DNA from 3 places in the Granulicatella sp. zg-ZJ genome. Region 2 is predicted to be linked to each of the others. Evidence: predicted binding sites of a transcription regulator. Region 2 holds the regulator's gene; each other region holds the start of a gene.
What was found. Region 2 encodes Rex, which represses fermentation and respiration genes when NADH is low (regulators of the CRP and FNR family bind a similar motif). Its sites were predicted from a motif close to TTGTGAANTANTTCACAA; they were not measured.
Positions count from the first base shown of each region.

Region 1: a site for Rex is predicted at 3,705-3,722, ahead of pdhA (pyruvate dehydrogenase (acetyl-transferring) E1 component subunit alpha). Genes of this name have one in related genera too.
Region 3: a site for Rex is predicted at 2,859-2,876, ahead of adhE (bifunctional acetaldehyde-CoA/alcohol dehydrogenase). Genes of this name have one in related genera too.

Region 1 covers NZ_WNJY01000016.1:2,730-8,967, reverse strand. Annotated here, with positions in the region: gene GMA11_RS05590 (ATP-binding cassette domain-containing protein) at 1-42, opposite strand, end outside; partial or broken gene GMA11_RS05585 (ABC transporter transmembrane domain-containing protein) at 79-863, opposite strand; gene GMA11_RS09520 (helix-hairpin-helix domain-containing protein) at 1,017-1,607, shown strand; gene GMA11_RS05575 (ComEC/Rec2 family competence protein) at 1,577-3,640, shown strand; gene pdhA (pyruvate dehydrogenase (acetyl-transferring) E1 component subunit alpha) at 3,878-4,987, shown strand; gene GMA11_RS05565 (alpha-ketoacid dehydrogenase subunit beta) at 4,990-5,967, shown strand; gene GMA11_RS05560 (2-oxo acid dehydrogenase subunit E2) at 6,043-6,238, shown strand, end outside.
Region 2 covers NZ_WNJY01000030.1:12,889-19,126, forward strand. Annotated here, with positions in the region: gene GMA11_RS07935 (ABC-F family ATP-binding cassette domain-containing protein) at 1-902, opposite strand, end outside; gene metG (methionine--tRNA ligase) at 964-2,979, opposite strand; gene GMA11_RS07945 (redox-sensing transcriptional repressor Rex) at 3,001-3,636, opposite strand; gene GMA11_RS07950 (glucose-6-phosphate isomerase) at 3,903-5,246, opposite strand; gene GMA11_RS07955 (CvfD/Ygs/GSP13 family RNA-binding post-transcriptional regulator) at 5,260-5,640, opposite strand; gene GMA11_RS07960 (peptidylprolyl isomerase) at 5,651-6,238, opposite strand.
Region 3 covers NZ_WNJY01000013.1:23,518-29,755, forward strand. Annotated here, with positions in the region: gene adhE (bifunctional acetaldehyde-CoA/alcohol dehydrogenase) at 98-2,725, opposite strand; gene GMA11_RS05010 (cation:dicarboxylate symporter family transporter) at 2,969-4,363, opposite strand; gene GMA11_RS05015 (MarR family winged helix-turn-helix transcriptional regulator) at 4,420-4,806, opposite strand; gene GMA11_RS05020 (RNA-binding S4 domain-containing protein) at 4,955-5,227, opposite strand; gene GMA11_RS05025 (MazG nucleotide pyrophosphohydrolase domain-containing protein) at 5,224-6,238, opposite strand, start outside.

The sequences.
Region 1 (6,238 bases), on a different contig from region 2:
CACACGTATCGGTTCATGTAATAATCGAGTTAAAGAATACATAGCAATAGCAGCCCCTAATGTCATTTGGCTATTTAGAATAAATAAAACAGATAGCAATAAACTAATCATAGGCAACACAAAAGCAACGAAAGAAGAGATACTGACATAAAGTGAAAAATAAACAGCAATTTTTTGATTAATATATTTTTGTTTTGTTAGTTTATGTGACATGTAATTCGTAAAGTAGTTTTCTTTTTGGAGTTGTTTAATATGAAATATACCATCAAAAGATTCTGAAATAGCTTTATGAATATCTGCAAATAAATGTTGGCTATCGGATGTTAAACGTGCTATTTTTTTGTAATCATCTTGACGATAAAAAAACAAGTAAGAATGGTTGTGAATATAATCACTGTAATAATACCGTGATAAAAGCTCATTAGACAAAGCGTTGTCACTAATATAATGACTTGTGTGAGAAAAATAATAATACCTTGAGAATACCAGTCCGATATTTTGTTACTATCAATGGTAATATTAGATACTAAATGGCGGTGAGAATATTTTTGAAAAAAGGAAATTGGTTTATTTATGGTAAGTTGATACAGATTTTCTATAATAGACAATTTACCAATATAGAATAATTGTCTAAGAAAATATTGAGCAATGAACAAAACAATGCCGTAAAAGCCTAAAATAATAGTGATGTGAATGAGTGTTTCATTAAGTTGAGTATGCTTTTTTTCAGCAATATAATCAATTGTTTTTTGAATATTAACAACGAGCAGCAAATTCAATGCTGTTCGTATTAAAATAAAAAGTAGCGTTAAAACTTGAATTTTGGTAACTTTTTGAAATTTTTGACTAGTTTTATAGAACATTTGTCAATTCCCCTTTATATTTTATTTTTTTAGGATAATACCAAAAATATAGCTGAAAATCAATGGAAGAATAACATGGAATGCTTTGAATAAAATAAATTTCTTATCAAATTCTACAACAACTTGCATATATAATAAGTGAGGTGAAAAATTGTGTTAAATAAAGACGTCATTATAAAATGGGCGAGCACTTATAAATATATATATATAGTATTTTTTATAGTTGTATCTATTAGTATAGGGATAGGGTCTGCTTTTTTTATACAAGCTCCTAAACCAACTTTAATCTCTCAAGAAACAACTGATATACAAACAGAAAAAAAGATTTATGTAGATATTAAAGGTGCTGTAAATCATGAAGGTATTTATGAAATGGCAAAAGATTCCAGAGTAAAAGATGTAGTAGAGCAAGCAGGCGGATTTACAGATAATGCAGATAGGAAAGCAGTTAATCTCGCTCAGCTTGTTTATGATGAAATGATGATTATTATTCCAAATATTGATGAACAGAATGATTTACAATCAACTAAAATCAATTTAAATACAGCAACAAAATCACAACTTATGACAATTGCGGGAATAGGTGAGAAAAAAGCGGATGCTATTTTAGAATATCGTAAACAAAAACGTCTAACGAAAATAGAAGATTTAAAACAGATAAAAGGCTTTTCCGATAGCCTCATTGAAAAAATAAAACCCTTGGTTAGTCTTTCATGCAAGGAAAATGGATATTTCTTAGTTTAACAGCCGTCATAACGGTTGTATCCTTCTTGTATGGAGGTGTATTTTGGTTTATTTTTGCGATATGGTGGGTTAGGTTATTGTGTTTTAGACATAAACAAGTATTATATCTATCTTTCATTACTGTACTTATTTTTGCATATATTTCTATACACCATCAACATAAACATAGTTCTCTTTTTGCAAATCAAACACACTATTCAGTAACATTATTTGCCAATACAGTGCGTGTGAATGGAGATACTGTGACAGCTAAAGGTGTTATTCAACAAGAGAAAATTTATTTAAAAATAAAAGCTAAAACACAAAAAGAGGCTATGTTTTGGCTGGATTTAACAGATGATATTGTGATAGAGGCAACAGGTACCTTAGAAACACTGCCATCAGCTCGTAATCCATATCAGTTTGATATGGCAAAATATATGAAAGAACAGTATTCTATTTTTTGGTCTTTCAATATCAAGGCGTATCATCTCATATCTCGTCACTTTAATATCGAAAGATTTATACAAAAACAATTAGAAGAGTATCTTCCCAATCCTTTACGAGCGTTTTTAAATGCTAGTCTATTTAAAGATGTGGAGCGTGATATTCTGGAACCCTTTCAAGAAAGTGGAATGTTATTTTTAGTATTATTATCAGGCGTACACATTCAATATATATTGATATGTCTGAAAAAATGTCTTTATAAATGTGGTTTTACACGAGAAACGGTTCAATTATTGATGATGATTTGTAGTGTTTTCGCTTGTTTAAGTCAAGTGACACTCGGTATCAAGCGTGCTTTTTTAAATGAAACAATCACAAAATCTCGTTTAGATACTCTATCGGGTTTTATGCTTATAACGATATTTATTAATCCTTACAGCGTTTTTACACTCGTTTTCCAATTAGGATTTGGTATCCCCGTTTTGTATCAAATATATCCCCATCAAAAGATGCTCAATTTCCTTTTTTCTATTCCTTTCATGAGTGCGCACTATTTTGGTGTTTTTCTATTTCCGTTCCTTTTACCTAGAAAATGGTTCAGCATCACAATGTTATGGATATGGCTAATGTCTTTAATTCCTGTATTGCTTGATCCTCTAAATACTTGTGTTAGTCTACTATTAGCATGTGTACAATGGATAAGCCGACAACCGTTCGTATTTTTTGTGACAGGACGCCTATTTGATATACAGTATGTGGCTTTAGGTATTTGTCTTATTTTGTATACAAAAGTTAAGAAAAAGTATCTCGTTTATGTACTGATGATATGTATTTTATTTGTGCAGCTACCAAAAGAGCAAGTAACAGTGCTTGATGTAGGACAAGGGAGTAGTTTATTACTTCAAACAAATGGTCAAACAGTTCTGATTGATACAGGAGGAGATGTTTTATTTCGTCCTAAACAAAAATGGAAAGAGAAAAAAAGACAATCACTAGCCCAGCGAACATTGATACCAACATTAAAAGCTTTAGGTATTTCAAAAATAAATACTGTATTTATCACGCATCAAGATAAAGATCATTGCGGTGCATTAGAAGAATTAAGAGAAAAAATACCTATTGAAAAAATTGTGTTTGGAAAAGGAGCAACTATTCGAGGAACGGATAGTGTTGTTGCCCCAAAAACATTTGATGTAGGGCATGCAACGATACAGTTACTTTACCCATTTGAAGAGGGGATAGGAAACAATGACCATTCTTTAGTTTTTTTAATGACATTCAATAAGAAAAAGTGGTTGTTGATGGGGGATGCAAGTCAACAAGTAGAGCATTCATTGTTAAGTATGTACCCATATTTACAAGCAGATATTTTAGTCGTTGGGCATCACGGGAGTAAAACATCAAGTAGTAAAGCATTTATCGAGCATATTAGACCAAGTGTCAGTATTATCTCGTGCGGAGTGAATAATCGCTTTGGTCACCCTCATCAAGAGGTACTTGATAGATTAGAAAAAACATTGATTTATCGAACAGATAAACAAGGGACAATTATGTATAAAGAAGAAAAGCAAGGGTTTGAAATAATGGTACACGATACGACAGAATGAAACAGTTTTATTTTCTGTTTTATAACACATTTCTGTAAAATGAGAAAAAAGAGTATGATTTTAATAGTGCTAAAAATCACAATAAAAATAAGGGTTATACAATTAACAACTTTTATAATAAATACTTGCTAAACTTGTTTAATAGTGTTAAAGTTGTAGATGAAGGGTCGATAAATGAATACAGTTTTGAAGTGTGTTTTATCGCCTGTAATAAACGAGCAAAGAGAGGAATAAAACATGGTAGCAAAAAAAGCAAAATTTAGTGTTGAATCATTGTTTGATACAAATAATACTGATTTTTCTATGGTACAAGTTTTAGATGAAGAAGGAAAAGTTGTAAATCCTGATTTATTACCTGATTTATCAGATGACGAATTAGTAGGATTGATGACAGATATGGTATGGTCACGTATTTTACATGAGCGTTCAACAGCATTGAATAGACAAGGACGTTTAGGATTTTATGCACCAACTGCAGGTCAAGAAGCAAGTCAATTAGGAAGTATTGCTGCGATTGAAAAAGAAGACGTATTATTACCTGGATACCGTGATGTACCACAGTTGATTAAACATGGTTTACCTTTACATCAAGCATTCTTATGGTCAAGAGGTCACGCAGCAGGAAATGTGTATCCAGAAACATTAAAAGCATTACCACCACAAATTATTATTGGTGCGCAATATGTACAAGCTGCAGGTGTCGCTTTAGGTTTAAAAATGCGTGGTAAACAAGCTGTTGCTGTTACATATACAGGAGATGGAGGTTCTTCACAAGGTGACTTCTATGAAGGAATTAACTATGCTGGAGCATACAATGCACCTGCTATCTTCTTTATCCAAAATAATGGTTGGGCAATTTCAACACCACGTTCTTTACAAACAAAAGCAACAACATTAGCACAAAAAGCTGTTGCAGCAGGTATTCCAGGTATCCAAGTTGACGGAATGGATATTTTAGCTGTATATGCTATTACGAAAAAAGCACGTGAATATGCAGTAGCAGGAAATGGTCCAGTATTGATTGAAACAATTTGTTATCGTTTTGGTCCACATACTCTATCAGGAGATGATCCAACACGTTATCAACCAGAAGGTGTTCAAGATGAGTGGCAAAAGAAAGATCCACTTATCCGTTTCCGCAAATATTTAGAAGCAAAAGGATTATGGTCTAAAGAAAAAGAAGACGAAGTTATCGAAGCAACAAAAGAAGAAATTAAAGAAGCTGTTAAATTGGCAGATCAAGAGCCTAAACAAAAAGTTTCTGATTTCTTGAAAAATATGTTTGAAACACCAACAAGAGATATTCAAGAACAAATTGAAAAATTTGAAGCAAAGGAGAATAAATAATCATGGCACAAAAAACAATGATTCAAGCGATTACGGACGCTTTAGCACATGAATTAGAACGTGATCCAAATGTATTGATTTTTGGGGAAGACGTTGGTAAAAACGGTGGGGTTTTCCGTGCTACTCAAGATTTACAAGATAAATTTGGAGAAGACCGTGTTTTCAATACACCATTAGCAGAATCAGGTATTGGTGGTTTAGCCATTGGTTTAGCATTAGAAGGATACCGTCCAGTTCCTGAAATTCAATTTTTAGGTTTTATTTTTGAAGTAATGGATTCAGTTGTAGCACAAGCGGCACGTACACGTTACCGTATGAGTGGCACACGTACAATGCCAATTACTTTCCGTGCACCTTTTGGTGGTGGTGTGCATACACCAGAATTACACTCTGATAATTTAGAAGGATTATTAGCACAATCTCCAGGGATTAAAGTTGTTATTCCAAGTAATCCGTATGATGCAAAAGGATTGATGATTGCTTCAATTCGCGATAACGATCCAGTTATTTTCTTAGAACACATGAAATTATACCGCTCATTCCGTGAGGAAGTGCCAGATGAAGAATACATCGTACCAATCGGTAAAGCATCTGTTCCAGTTGAAGGAACTGATGTATCTGTTATTACATACGGTGCAATGGTACGTGAAGCAATGAAAGTAGCAGAAAAATTAGCAAAAGAAAATATTTCTGTTGAAGTTGTAGACTTACGTACAGTATCTCCATTGGACTTAGACACAATCTTAACATCAGTTAAGAAAACAGGACGTGTTGTTGTTGTTCAAGAAGCACAACGTCAAGCAGGTATTGGTGCAATGGTTATGGCTGAAATTGCAGAGCGTGCTGTTCTACATTTAGAAGCGCCAATTGGTCGTGTCGCAGCTCCAGATACAATTTTCCCATTTGGTCAAGCAGAGCATGACTGGTTACCAAATGCGAACGATATTGAAGAAAAAGTAAGAGAAGTTTATAATTTCTAATTCAGAAAGAGAAAGATGTGCAAACATTTTTCTCTTATCTATTAATAAATGTCTAAAAAAGAAAGGATAATAAACATGGCATTCCAATTTAAATTACCAGATATTGGTGAAGGTATTCATGAAGGTGAGATTGTGAAATGGCATATTGCTGTTGGCGATACAATCAACGAAGATGACACCTTATTAGAAGTACAAAATGATAAATCAGTTGAAGAAATTCCTTCTCCTGTAACAGGGAAAGTATTAACTATTTTAGTTGAAGAAGGTGTTG
Region 2 (6,238 bases):
ACTTTATTTTTGACTTGTTCTTCAATCTCTTTAAAACGATGAATACGTGCCTGTTGTTTTGTCGTTCTTGCTTGTGCTCCTTGACGCATCCACGCTAATTCACTAGTATACAATTTTTCCATTTTAGCGTGCATACGCTCTTGAATAGCTTGTCTTTGAGATTTTTGCTCTAAATACGTTTCGTAATTTCCCTCATAAACCTCAATTTTTCCATTTATCAATTCAAACATTTTGGTTACAGCACGTTCTAAAAAATACCGATCATGCGTGACTAAAATCAATGCTCCTTTATACTGCGCTAAATATTGTTCAAGCCATTCAATACTTTCATAATCTAAATGGTTTGTCGGCTCATCTAAAAGTAACAAATCAGGCTCTTCAATTAACACTTGAGCTAATCCCACACGTTTTCTTTGACCACCCGAAAGTGTACTAATTTTTTGCGTTAAGTCTAGAATACCTAATTTTGTTAAAATCGTTTTAATTTGAACCTCGTACTGCCAAGCATTCGTTTGCGTCATATGCTGCTCTGCGTGTGTGTATTGTTTTTGATAAACTGGATTTTCAGGATCTTGCTCTAGTGTCAAAACAGCCTGCTCATATTGTTTAACCACTTGTAATAAAGGTGCATCTCCATTATAAACCGCTTCAAAAACCGTATCCTGCTCAGATAAAAATGGGTTTTGCTTTAAATAACCAATTCTAAAGTCATTGGCACATTCAATCTCTCCACTATCTGCTACATCTTCTCTACTTAAAATAGACATCAAAGAACTTTTTCCAGTTCCGTTTTGTCCAATTAGTCCTATATGTTCACCTTCACGAATATGAAATGAAACACCATTTAATAAAGTTTTAATGCCATATGTTTTATGTAAATCAATTACTTTAAAATCTTTCATGATAACTCCTAATCAAAAGAACAGCGTTAAACCGAGTTCGGTTTAACGCTGCATTTACTCATTATGCTACTGTTGAACCAATTTGTGATTCTTCTGGAGCAAAAACAACTTGTAGTTGACCGTCTTTCTCAGCAGATAAAATCATACCTTGACTAATATGCCCTCTTAGTTTACGTGGTTTTAAATTTGCAACAATCACAACTTTTTTCCCTATAAACTCTTCAGGATTTGGATACCATTGCGCAATACCAGATAGTATTTGACGATGTCCTCCTTTATCACCTGCATCTAGTCTGAATTTTAATAGTTTATCAGCGCCCTCAACACGTAAACAATCAACAACTTGCGCGACTTTTAATTCAATTTTATCAAAATCTTCATAAACAATCGCATCTTTTTGACAACTTAATTCTGTTTTTTCAGGTTCAAAAACCTCTACCTCTTCTTTTACTGGTGCTCCTGCTGCCATACGTTCTTTAATATACGCAACTTCTATATCCATATCTAAACGTGGGAAAATCGGTTCTCCTTTTTCCACAACTTTTGTGTTGACTGGAATAACACCAAATGTGTGCATAGACGGATAATCTTTTAATGTTTCATTTTCAATACATAGTTGCTCAAAAATACGTTTTGGTGTATCTACTAAAAATGGTTGTAAAGAAACAGCAATAATACGTAAACTTTCTGCTAAATAGTTCATTGTACGTGCCAATTCCTCTTGTCTTGTGTCGTCTTTTACTGCTGCCCATGGTGTTGTTTCGTCAATATATTTATTTGTACGAGAAACAAATTTCCAAATAGCTGTTAATGCCACTGAAAATTGCATATTATCCATTGCTTGTTCGACTTCATCAATCATATCTTTTGACGCTTGTATCAGTTCTGAATCATAATTAGAAACAGGTTGTGTAAAACTTGGAATCACACCGCCACAATATTTATTGATCATCGCAATCGTACGATTTAATAAATTCCCCAAATCATTTGCTAAGTCATAGTTAATACGTTCTACAAAAGATTCTGGTGTAAAAATACCGTCTGAACCAAATGGTACTTCACGTAATAAATAATAGCGCAACGCGTCTAATCCATAACGTTCAATTAATGTATTTGGATCAACAACATTTCCTTTTGATTTAGACATTTTCCCGTCTTTCATCAATAACCAACCGTGTGCAAAAATTTTCTTAGGTAATGGTAAATCAAGTGCCATTAACATAATCGGCCAATAAATCGTATGGAAACGAACAATTTCTTTTCCAATAAAATGCACATCTGCTGGCCAATATTTGTTAAAGAGTGTTTCATCATCTGAACCATATCCTAAAGCCGTAATATAGTTTGATAATGCATCAATCCATACGTAAATAACATGTTTTGGATCATTTGGTACTTTAATACCCCAATCAAACGATGTACGCGATACCGCTAAATCTTCTAAACCCGGTTTAATAAAATTGTTAACCATCTCATTACGACGTGATTCTGGTTGAATGAAATCTGGGTGTTCTTCATAATATGCCAATAATCTATCTGCATATTTACTCATTCTAAAGAAATAGGATTCTTCTTTCACAAGTTGTACTTCATGACCGCTCGGCGCAATACCACCAATCATTTTTCCGTTTTCATCACGAAACACTTCTTGTAATTGTGATTCTGTAAAATATTCCTCATCAGATACAGAATACCACCCTTCGTACTCACCTAAATAAATATCTCCATTATCAACTAATTTTTGGAAGATTTTTTGAACAGATTCTTTATGTCTTGTCTGTGTCGTACGAATAAAATCGTTATAAGAAATATCCAATAATTCCCACAACGATTTAATACCATGAATAATATTATCTACAAATTCTATTTCAGTAACTCCAGACTCTTGCGCTTTTTGCTGGATTTTTTGTCCGTGCTCATCTGTTCCTGTTAAAAAATAAGTATCAAATCCTTGTAATTTTTTATAACGTATCATTGCATCACTTGCAACCGTTGTATAAGCATGCCCTATATGCAGATTCCCACTCGGATAATAAATAGGCGTTGTTAAATAAAAAGTTTTCTTGTCTTTTGCCATACGATTCCTCCTTATTTTATATTATTCAACATTATCCAAGAAATAAATCAATGTTTGTAATTCATTTGTTAAGTCAACATTTTGTACACGTACACCTTCTGGCACAGATAAACGTAGTGGTGTAAAGTTTAAAATCCCTTTTACACCTGCTTTTACGGCTATTTCTGCTGTTTCTTGAGCAACAGTTTGTGGTACCGTTAAAATGATAATATCAATTTTTTGTATTTTTAACTGCTTTTCCATATCATTCATATCATATATAGGTACACCACTTTGAATTGTACCAACAATGTCTTTTGACACATCGAACGCTGCACTAATACGCACACTATTACTTTGTTGGAAATTATAATTTAACAACGCATGTCCTAAATTCCCAACACCAACAAGCGCCACATGTGCCAGTCGATCTTGATTTAATGTTTTATTGAAAAAGGCTAATAAAGCCTCAACATCATACCCATACCCTCGTTTTCCAAGTTCTCCAAAATGTGAAAAATCACGGCGTATAGTCGCACTATCTACTTTAATAATCTCACTTAATTCAGCAGATGAGATTCTTGTTTTACCAGAGTCTAATAATAACTGTAAGTAACGATGATACAAAGGTAAACGTTTAACCGTAGCATTTGGAATTTTACTTATATTTTCACTCATCTCAATGCCCTCGTTTTCTTAAATATTCTATATTGATATTACTATACTTTAGTGAAAAAAACTACAAAAAGAAATCAATTTGTCTAATTATAACAAATAAATTCACTCATATCTATTCCATATATACGAATATCAACATGAATGCGAACAAATAATGTACAAAACGTTTGTCCTTTATAAAAAGAATACTAATGTGCATGGTACCAGACATCATATCAAATGAAAAAAGGTAGTAAAAACGAATTTTCCACTACCTTTGTTCTATTTTATAATTTTTGTTCTAATTCTGCTTTTAAATCTTCAAAACCAGGTTTCCCTAATAATGCAAACATATTTTTCTTATACGCTTCAACTCCTGGTTGGTCAAATGGATTAACACCATTTAAATAACCTGAAATAGCCACCGCAATTTCAAAGAAATACATCAAATATCCTAATGTATAAGCACTTGTATCTGGAATTGTAACCAATAGGTTTGGAACACCTCCGTCAGTATGAGCCAATAATGTACCCTCATAAGCTTTTGTATTCACAAAGTCTACTTCTTTTCCTTGCAAATAACCTAATCCATCTAAATCTTCTTCGGTTACTGGGATTGTAACAGATCGTCTTGGTTTATCTACTTTAATAACTGTTTCAAACAAGTTACGTTGTCCCTCTTGAATGTATTGTCCCAATGAATGTAAATCTGTTGAGAAGTTTGCACTAGATGGGTAAATACCTTTTTGGTCTTTCCCTTCTGACTCACCAAATAATTGTTTCCACCATTCAGAGAAATATTGTAAACTTGGTTCATAGTTAATTAATAACTCTGTCACTTTACCTTTACGGTATAAAATATTACGAATTGCTGCATATTGATACGCTTCATTTGTTTCTAAAGCATCCTCTTGATAATCTAACATTGCTTGCTTAGCACCAGACATCAGTCCGTCAATATCAGCACCTGTCACAGCTATTGGTAATAATCCCACAGGCGTTAGAACTGTGAAACGTCCACCTACACTATCCGGAATAACAAATGTTTTATAACCTTCTGCATCAGCTTCATGTTTCAATGCACCACGTGCGGCATCCGTTGTAGCATAAATGCGTTTTTTTGCTTCTTCTTGTCCATATTTTTTTATCAATAACTCTTTAAATACACGGAAAGCAATCGCTGGTTCGGTTGTTGTACCAGATTTAGAAATCACATTCACAGAAAAATCTCTATCACCAATAATATCAATTAAGTCATATAAATAGGTTGAACTAATACTATTTCCTGCAAAGAATACTTGTGGTGTTTTACGGTTCGGGTCTAAATTATAAAAACTGTGATTTAAGAAATCAATGGCTGCTTTAGCACCTAGATATGAACCTCCAATACCAATCACAACTAAAACATCTGAATCCGATTGAATTTTTTTAGCAGCTTCTTTAATACGTGCAAATTCTTCTTTATCGTATGTTTCTGGTAAATCCACCCAACCTGTAAAATCAAAACCTGCACCTGTTTTTTCACGTAAATCTCTATTCGCTGTTGATACAGCTGATTGTAAATAACGTAATTCATGCCCTCCAAAGAAAGAGAGTGCTTTTTTATAATCAAATGTTATATGTTTTCCCATGTTTCTACCTCCATTATTCTTGATGTGTCTGTTGATTGATTAACTCCTGAGCTTCATCAATCCATTCAGGTAATTTTTGACGCAGTGTTTCAAATCCTAATTGATTAGTATAAACATCACGCCGTCTTTTCTTTCGTACCACTTGCTTAGGAACCGGAATTTTTTCTAACGCACGTAACGACAAACTGATTTTCTTCGTATATTCATCAACATCAATGACCATGGCACGTACCGTTTGCCCCAAAGTCAAAAAACCTTGTACATTTTGTATATATCCATGTGTACATTCTGAAATATGAATTAAACCTTGTTCGTCCTGACCAAGACTAACAAAAATTCCATAAGGCTGAACCCCTGTTACTGTCCCTTCTATAATGTCACCAATTTTATACATAGGCAACACCTTATAATTCTTCAATAGATAAAATGGCAATATCTTCTAAAGGTCTATCTTGAGCACCTGTTTTTGCTTGTTCAATAGCATACACAACATCCATGCCACTTTTCACTTGCCCAAAAACAGTATGTCTTTGATCTAACCAAGGTGTCCCACCATTTTTAGCGTATTCTTCAATCGCTTCTTTTGGCCAACCTCCTTTTTCTAATTGTGATAACATATGTGCCGGCACATGTTTAGCTGTAACAATAAAAAATTGACTCCCATTAGTATTTGGTCCAGCATTTGCCATAGATAATGCTCCATTAAAATTAAATGCGTCTAAAGAAAACTCATCCTCAAATTTTTCTCCATAAATTGATTCACCACCCATACCTGTTCCAGTAGGATCTCCTCCTTGAATCATAAAGTCTGAAATAACTCGATGGAAAATAACACCATTATAATAACCTTGTTTTGCTAAACCTACAAAGTTCGCTACTGTTTTTGGCGCAACATCTGGAAATAAGCGTAAAACAATATCTCCTTTGGTTGTTTTCATCAACACTTGTATTTCATTTTGTGTTTGTGTTTCTAATTGTGGATAATTTGTCAT
Region 3 (6,238 bases), on a different contig from region 2:
ACGATATATTTGTTCTGTTTAAAATAATGTCATAACAGCAATAACTAAAAAAGATAGTGACCTTTTAAACGGGTCACTATCTTTTTCTAGTTTAACACTATTTTATTCTTCCTGGTCTTTCGTCATAACCAAAGTAAGCATCTTCTAAAATTTCTTGCATATCAGATACCATAGCTAAACGTGGGTTTGCAGGTGTACATTGATCTTCATAAGCTAATAGCGCAATTTCTTTGGTATGAGCTTGCCATTCTTTATGGTCAACGCCTTGTCCTTTAAAGCTCATGTTAATACCAATTTTTTCGCCTAATTCATAAACGGCTTTTGCATAAGATGCAACACCTTCTTCTGGTGTACTACATGGCAATCCTAACATACGAGCAATGTCTTGATACTTCACATCAGCTTTGTAGTAATTGTATTTTGGCCATGTTGATGTTTTAGCAGGACGTGTACCATTGTAACGAATAACATACGGTAATAAGATAGCATTTGTACGTCCATGAACAGTATGGAATCGTCCACCAATTTTATGTGCCATAGAATGTGAAATACCTAGGAATGCATTTGCAAACGCCATACCAGCAATCGTTGAAGCGTTATGCATTTTTTCACGTGATTCAAAATCAGCATTTTTCACAGAGCTTTCTAAACTTTCAAAAACAAGTTTAATCGCTTGTAGCGCCAATCCGTCTGTATAGTCATTCGCAACTGTTGATACATAAGCTTCTGTTGCATGTGTTAAAACGTCCATACCTGTATCTGCTGTAACATGTGCTGGCACTGTCATCACTAACGCTGGGTCGACAATTGCAATGGTTGGTGTTAATGAATAGTCTGCAATTGGGTATTTACGATTATTTTGTTTGTCAGAAATAACAGCAAATGGTGTCACTTCAGAACCTGTACCCGATGTGGTTGGAATACCTACGTATTTTGCTTTTTTACCTAATTCAGGGAAACGGAATGCACGTTTTCTAATATCCATGAATTTTTGAACTAAATCTCTAAAATCAATGTCTGGTTGTTCATAGAACATCCACATAATTTTTGCTGCATCCATTGGTGAACCACCACCCAAGGCAATAATCGTATCTGGTTGGAATTGTTTCATCAATTCAGCACCTTTTTCAACTGTTGTAATGTCTGGATCTGGTTCAACATCAGCAAAAATTTGATACGTTACTTTATTACGACGCAAGTTTAATTGTTCAATCACTCTATCTAAGAACCCTAATTCTACCATAGCATGATCGGTTACAATCATCACACGTTCAACATCTTTCATTTTTTGTAAATATTGAATTGAATCTCTTTCAAAATAAATTTTAGAAGGTACTTTAAACCATTGCATATTATTACGACGTCTCCCTACTTTTTTAATATTAAGCAAGTTCACAGCACTAACATTGTCCCCCACAGAGTTATGTCCATAAGATCCACATCCTAATGTTAATGATGGTAAAAATGCATTGTAAACATCTCCAATACCTCCAAAAGTCGATGGAGCATTCCAAATGACACGAATTGCTTTGACACGTTTTCCAAAATTTTTCGCTAACGCTTCATCTTTTGTATGAATAGCTGCCGAATGTCCTAACCCATGAAATTCTACCATTTGTTCTGCTTTTGTCAGACCATCTTCTTGATTTTCTGATTTTAAAACAGCTAAAATTGGGGATAATTTTTCACGAGTTAATGGTTCTTTTTCGCCAACTTCTAAACATTCTGCCGCAAGAATATTTGTGTTTTCTGGCACTGTAAATCCTGCTTGTTCTGCTATCCAAATTGCTGGTTTACCAACGATATTTGCATTCAATTTAGCCCCAGCACAATTTTTACTATTTGCTTTTACACCAAAACAAAATTCTTCTAATAATGCTTTTTCTTTCTTATTGACAAAATATGTATGATACGATTTCAATTCGTTTACCATGTCTTGATAAATTTCTTTATCAATTATCACAGCTTGTTCAGAAGCACACACCATTCCATTATCGAATGATTTACTCATTACAATATCATGTGCTGCTTGTTTAACATCTGCTGTTTTTTCGACATAGGCTGGTACATTCCCAGCTCCCACACCTAATGCTGGTTTACCACAAGAGTACGCTGCTTTTACCATGGCATTTCCGCCTGTTGCTAAAATCGTTGAAATACCTTCATGATTCATCAGTGTGTTTGTTGCTTCGACTGACGGCGATTCAATCCATTGCACACATTCTTTTGGTGCCCCAGCTAAAACGGCTGCTTCTTTCACAATACGCGCTGCATGAGCTGAACTTTGTTGTGCAGAAGGATGAAAAGCAAAAATAATTGGATTTCTTGTTTTTAATGCTATCAATGCTTTAAAAATAGTTGTTGATGTCGGATTTGTTGTAGGTGTAATCCCACAAATAACACCAACTGGATCAGCAATCGCTGTAATTCCTGTCACTTCATCTTCATCAATAATACCAACTGTTTTTAAATGACGCATATTATTCACAACATGCTCACATGCAAATAAATTTTTAGTTGCTTTGTCTTCAAAAACACCTCTACCGGTTTCTTCAACAGCATGCATCGCAAGAATACCATGTTGATCCAATGCCGCAACAGATGCTTTTGCAACAATGTAATCAACTTCTTCTTGGTTTAGCTTTTTAAATTGTTCTAGTGCTTCTAACCCCTTTTTCACAAGTGTATCAATTTCTGAATAAATCGTTGTTTCGTGTTTTTCCATAAACAAAACTCCTTATATTTTTTATTTGTTAATACATTCACATGATACAATGTTTTTCATGAAAAATCAATACTAAATTTCAAAAAAAGTCTATAATAAAAGCTATTATAATTGTATACGCTTCCGTTTTTTATTGTGAATATTTTAACAAAAATAGAGAAAAATACCGATTTTTCCTTTTATATCACGGTATTTATATACTAAAAAGGTAGCGAATAATACTATCATTCGCTACCTAAAATATTATTTATGATATGTTTCTAAATCTATTTTATTTTCCCATTTATCAACAATAACACTACTCAATAATGCACCTGTTACATTAAGCATCGTTCTTCCCATGTCTACAATTGGGTCAATGCCAAAAACTGCTCCGATTTGGTTCATATAACTACCCAAACCTAATCCATTCAACGTTACTGTTGCAGCAACTGTTGCCGTTCCTGGAACACCCGCAATTCCAACAGATCCGATTGTCACAACTAAAATAAGTGTAACAATAAATGATACGTCAAGAGTTTGCCCTGTTGCCTTTGCAAGTAACACACCTAGCATCGCTGGAAATACACCTGCACAGCCATTCATTCCAATCGTTGTTCCTAGTGTTGCAATAAAACGAGCATTTTGTTTAGAAACACCCATTTGCTCTTCTAATGTATTTAGTGTATACGGTAATGTACCAACACTTGAACGAGAAGAAAATGCAAATACCATAGTACTAAATGCTTTTTTATAAAATGTGATAGGATTTAATCCATTTACAGCTAGTATAATAGCGTAAACGCCTAACATGATAAATACAGCGATATATAAACCTACAATAAAACTAAATGTACTTGAAATAACGGATACCCCATTACGAATAATCGTACTAGATACTAATGCAACAATACCATACGGCATCCATTTCAACACTGTTTTTAACATACTGTTTACAATTTCTTTCAATGCCATTAATACTGACACTGCTGGTTGAATAACTTCTGGATTTTTTTGGTTTAAGAAACGAATGGCACCCGCAACTAATGTTCCTACGATAACAACGGATACAATTTGACTATTCGTTGTCATCACACTAAAAATATTATTTGGAATTAAATCTAAGAAAAATTGAGGGAAACTTTGCGATGCAATAGTTTGCATTCTATCTGCTGTTGATTTTGTCAATTCTCCTGCAAAACCAGATGCACTTAATTGTAATAACTCTACTACACCTACTGCAACAAGTGCTGAAATAGCCGTTGTTCCAAGTAGCATCGTGAATGCTTTGATAGATAATGATTTAATATTTTCTCCGTTTACTTGTGTCACAATGTCTACAATAGATAAAAATACAATCGGTACAGCAAGTAATTGAATAAGTTTTAACACACCACTACCTAGCAATGAAAACCATACAGTAATTTCTTTTTGTGCAAACTGTGTATAATGAACACCTTGCGTACTTCCGAATAAATCAATACCCAATCCTAAAACAAGACCTAAAACTAAAGCAATTAACATACGTGTTGAAAAAGAAACTTTTTTCTTTTGTAACACTTTTAAAAAATATAAGCTCCCTAATAATACAAAAATACTTACTAATGTGATACCCTGGCTAATTTTTAAAAAATTAGTAAAAAATGCAATGTTTTCCATATCCATACTCCTTTTTAAATGTATGCTCATACATATACATAAATATAGGCAATCGCCTATTTTGTATCAGAAAATTGTTCCTCTAAAATTGATGTCACCGTTTCTATTGTCTTTATTAGTTTATGTTGTCCTTTTTCTGTTAAACAAATATAAACAGAACGTTTATCTTTTTCACACTCACAACGCTTAATGTACGCACAACATGCACTACTTTCCATTCGTCCAATCATTCTTGACATGGCACTTTGACTTAAGCCTACGAGTTGTTGCAGCTGTTGTAAGATCATTTTATGCTCTTCTTGTTCATTTAAAAAGTATAGTACATAAAATTCTTTCAAAGACAGTTTTTGTTTTTCTGCTAATTCTTTCTCAAGAATTGCTTCCACTTCTTTTTGTTTTTTTGTAAATGCAAACCATTGGAGTAAACAGTCATCTTTTTCCATAAATACCACCTCATTATACAAACAATTATCTAAATGTATGCTCATGCATTTAAATTAACATAAAAAAAGAAAGCTGTCAACCTCAAACAGCTCTCTTTGAATCTATTTCTAGTTATAGAATCGTATCCGCATTTTTCAAAGAAATCTTTTAAAATAAGGCTTCTTTTTCTTTATAGACTTCTTGAATAACTGTATACATATCTGTCGCTTCGTCTTTTTTTGTTGTTTCAACGATTTTATCAATACGTACCGTCAATGTTTTTGTTCCAAATTCCAATACTAATTCATCGCCTACTTTTACTGTACTACTAGATTTTGCAACATTACCATTTAAAAAAATACGTCCCTTATCCGCTACTTCTTTAGCAACAGTTCGTCTTTTAATAATACGGGATACTTTTAAAAATTTGTCTAATCTCATTTAATTTCATCCTTTTCTTTTTGTTTTATTTTTTGCCATAAAGCATCTAATTCTTCTACACTCTCTACCTTTACACCGTCAAAAACATGAGGATGACGTCGTCTAATTTTACGATTTAATGTATCCAATACATCTTCTAAATTAAAGAAACCATCGTATTCAGCAACACTTGTTTGAAACAATACTTGCCATAACACATCACCTAATTCTTCAATAAGATTATCAATATCATCTTGTTCGACTGCCATTATAACTTCATTCACTTCTTCTTGCAAATACGGTAATAATGTTTCATGCGTTTGTTCTTTTAACCAAATATCATGTTTAGCAATATCATCCATATATGCTTGTAATGTTTGGAATGATTTGGTTGCTGCATCTCTTTCTAATGCAGGAACAAATAATGTCGTTAAATTGTAGACACCTTTTAATCTATCTATTTCGTACAAAGGAAGCCACTCTACTTTTTCCGTTGACGTTCCTGCTCCATGAACCAATGCCACTTGGTAATCATCAGGGTATCTTTCCATTAAGGCTAGTTTCACATCACTTGCGACATATTCATTAAATACTTGCATAATCATAATGGATTGTGTCAATACTAAATCATCCACTTTAAATCCAAGTGCATCGACTAATTGAAAACCATCAATCATATCTACTTGAACAGCTTGAAGTAAGTCATCAATAAAACTTTTGCCACCTAATATTGTGACATCAATCTCTTTATCTTGTAACAATGTCTGTACAACTTTCTCTGCCACCATAGGATGCCCCGGAACAGCATATAAAATATGTTCGTTCTCTTTTGTCAGTTGTTTTAAAGTCATCACAATTTTTTCGTATGTTTCTTCAAAAGTATCTGTATGTTCATATATATCATCAAAACTTTCATATAAAAGCCCTTGTTGTTCTAAAGTGTTAATCACTGGATGCTCTTTTGTTCGCAAATAAACGATCTGTTTGTCATCAATCGCTTTTTGAATGACCTTATAAACACCTACGGTCATT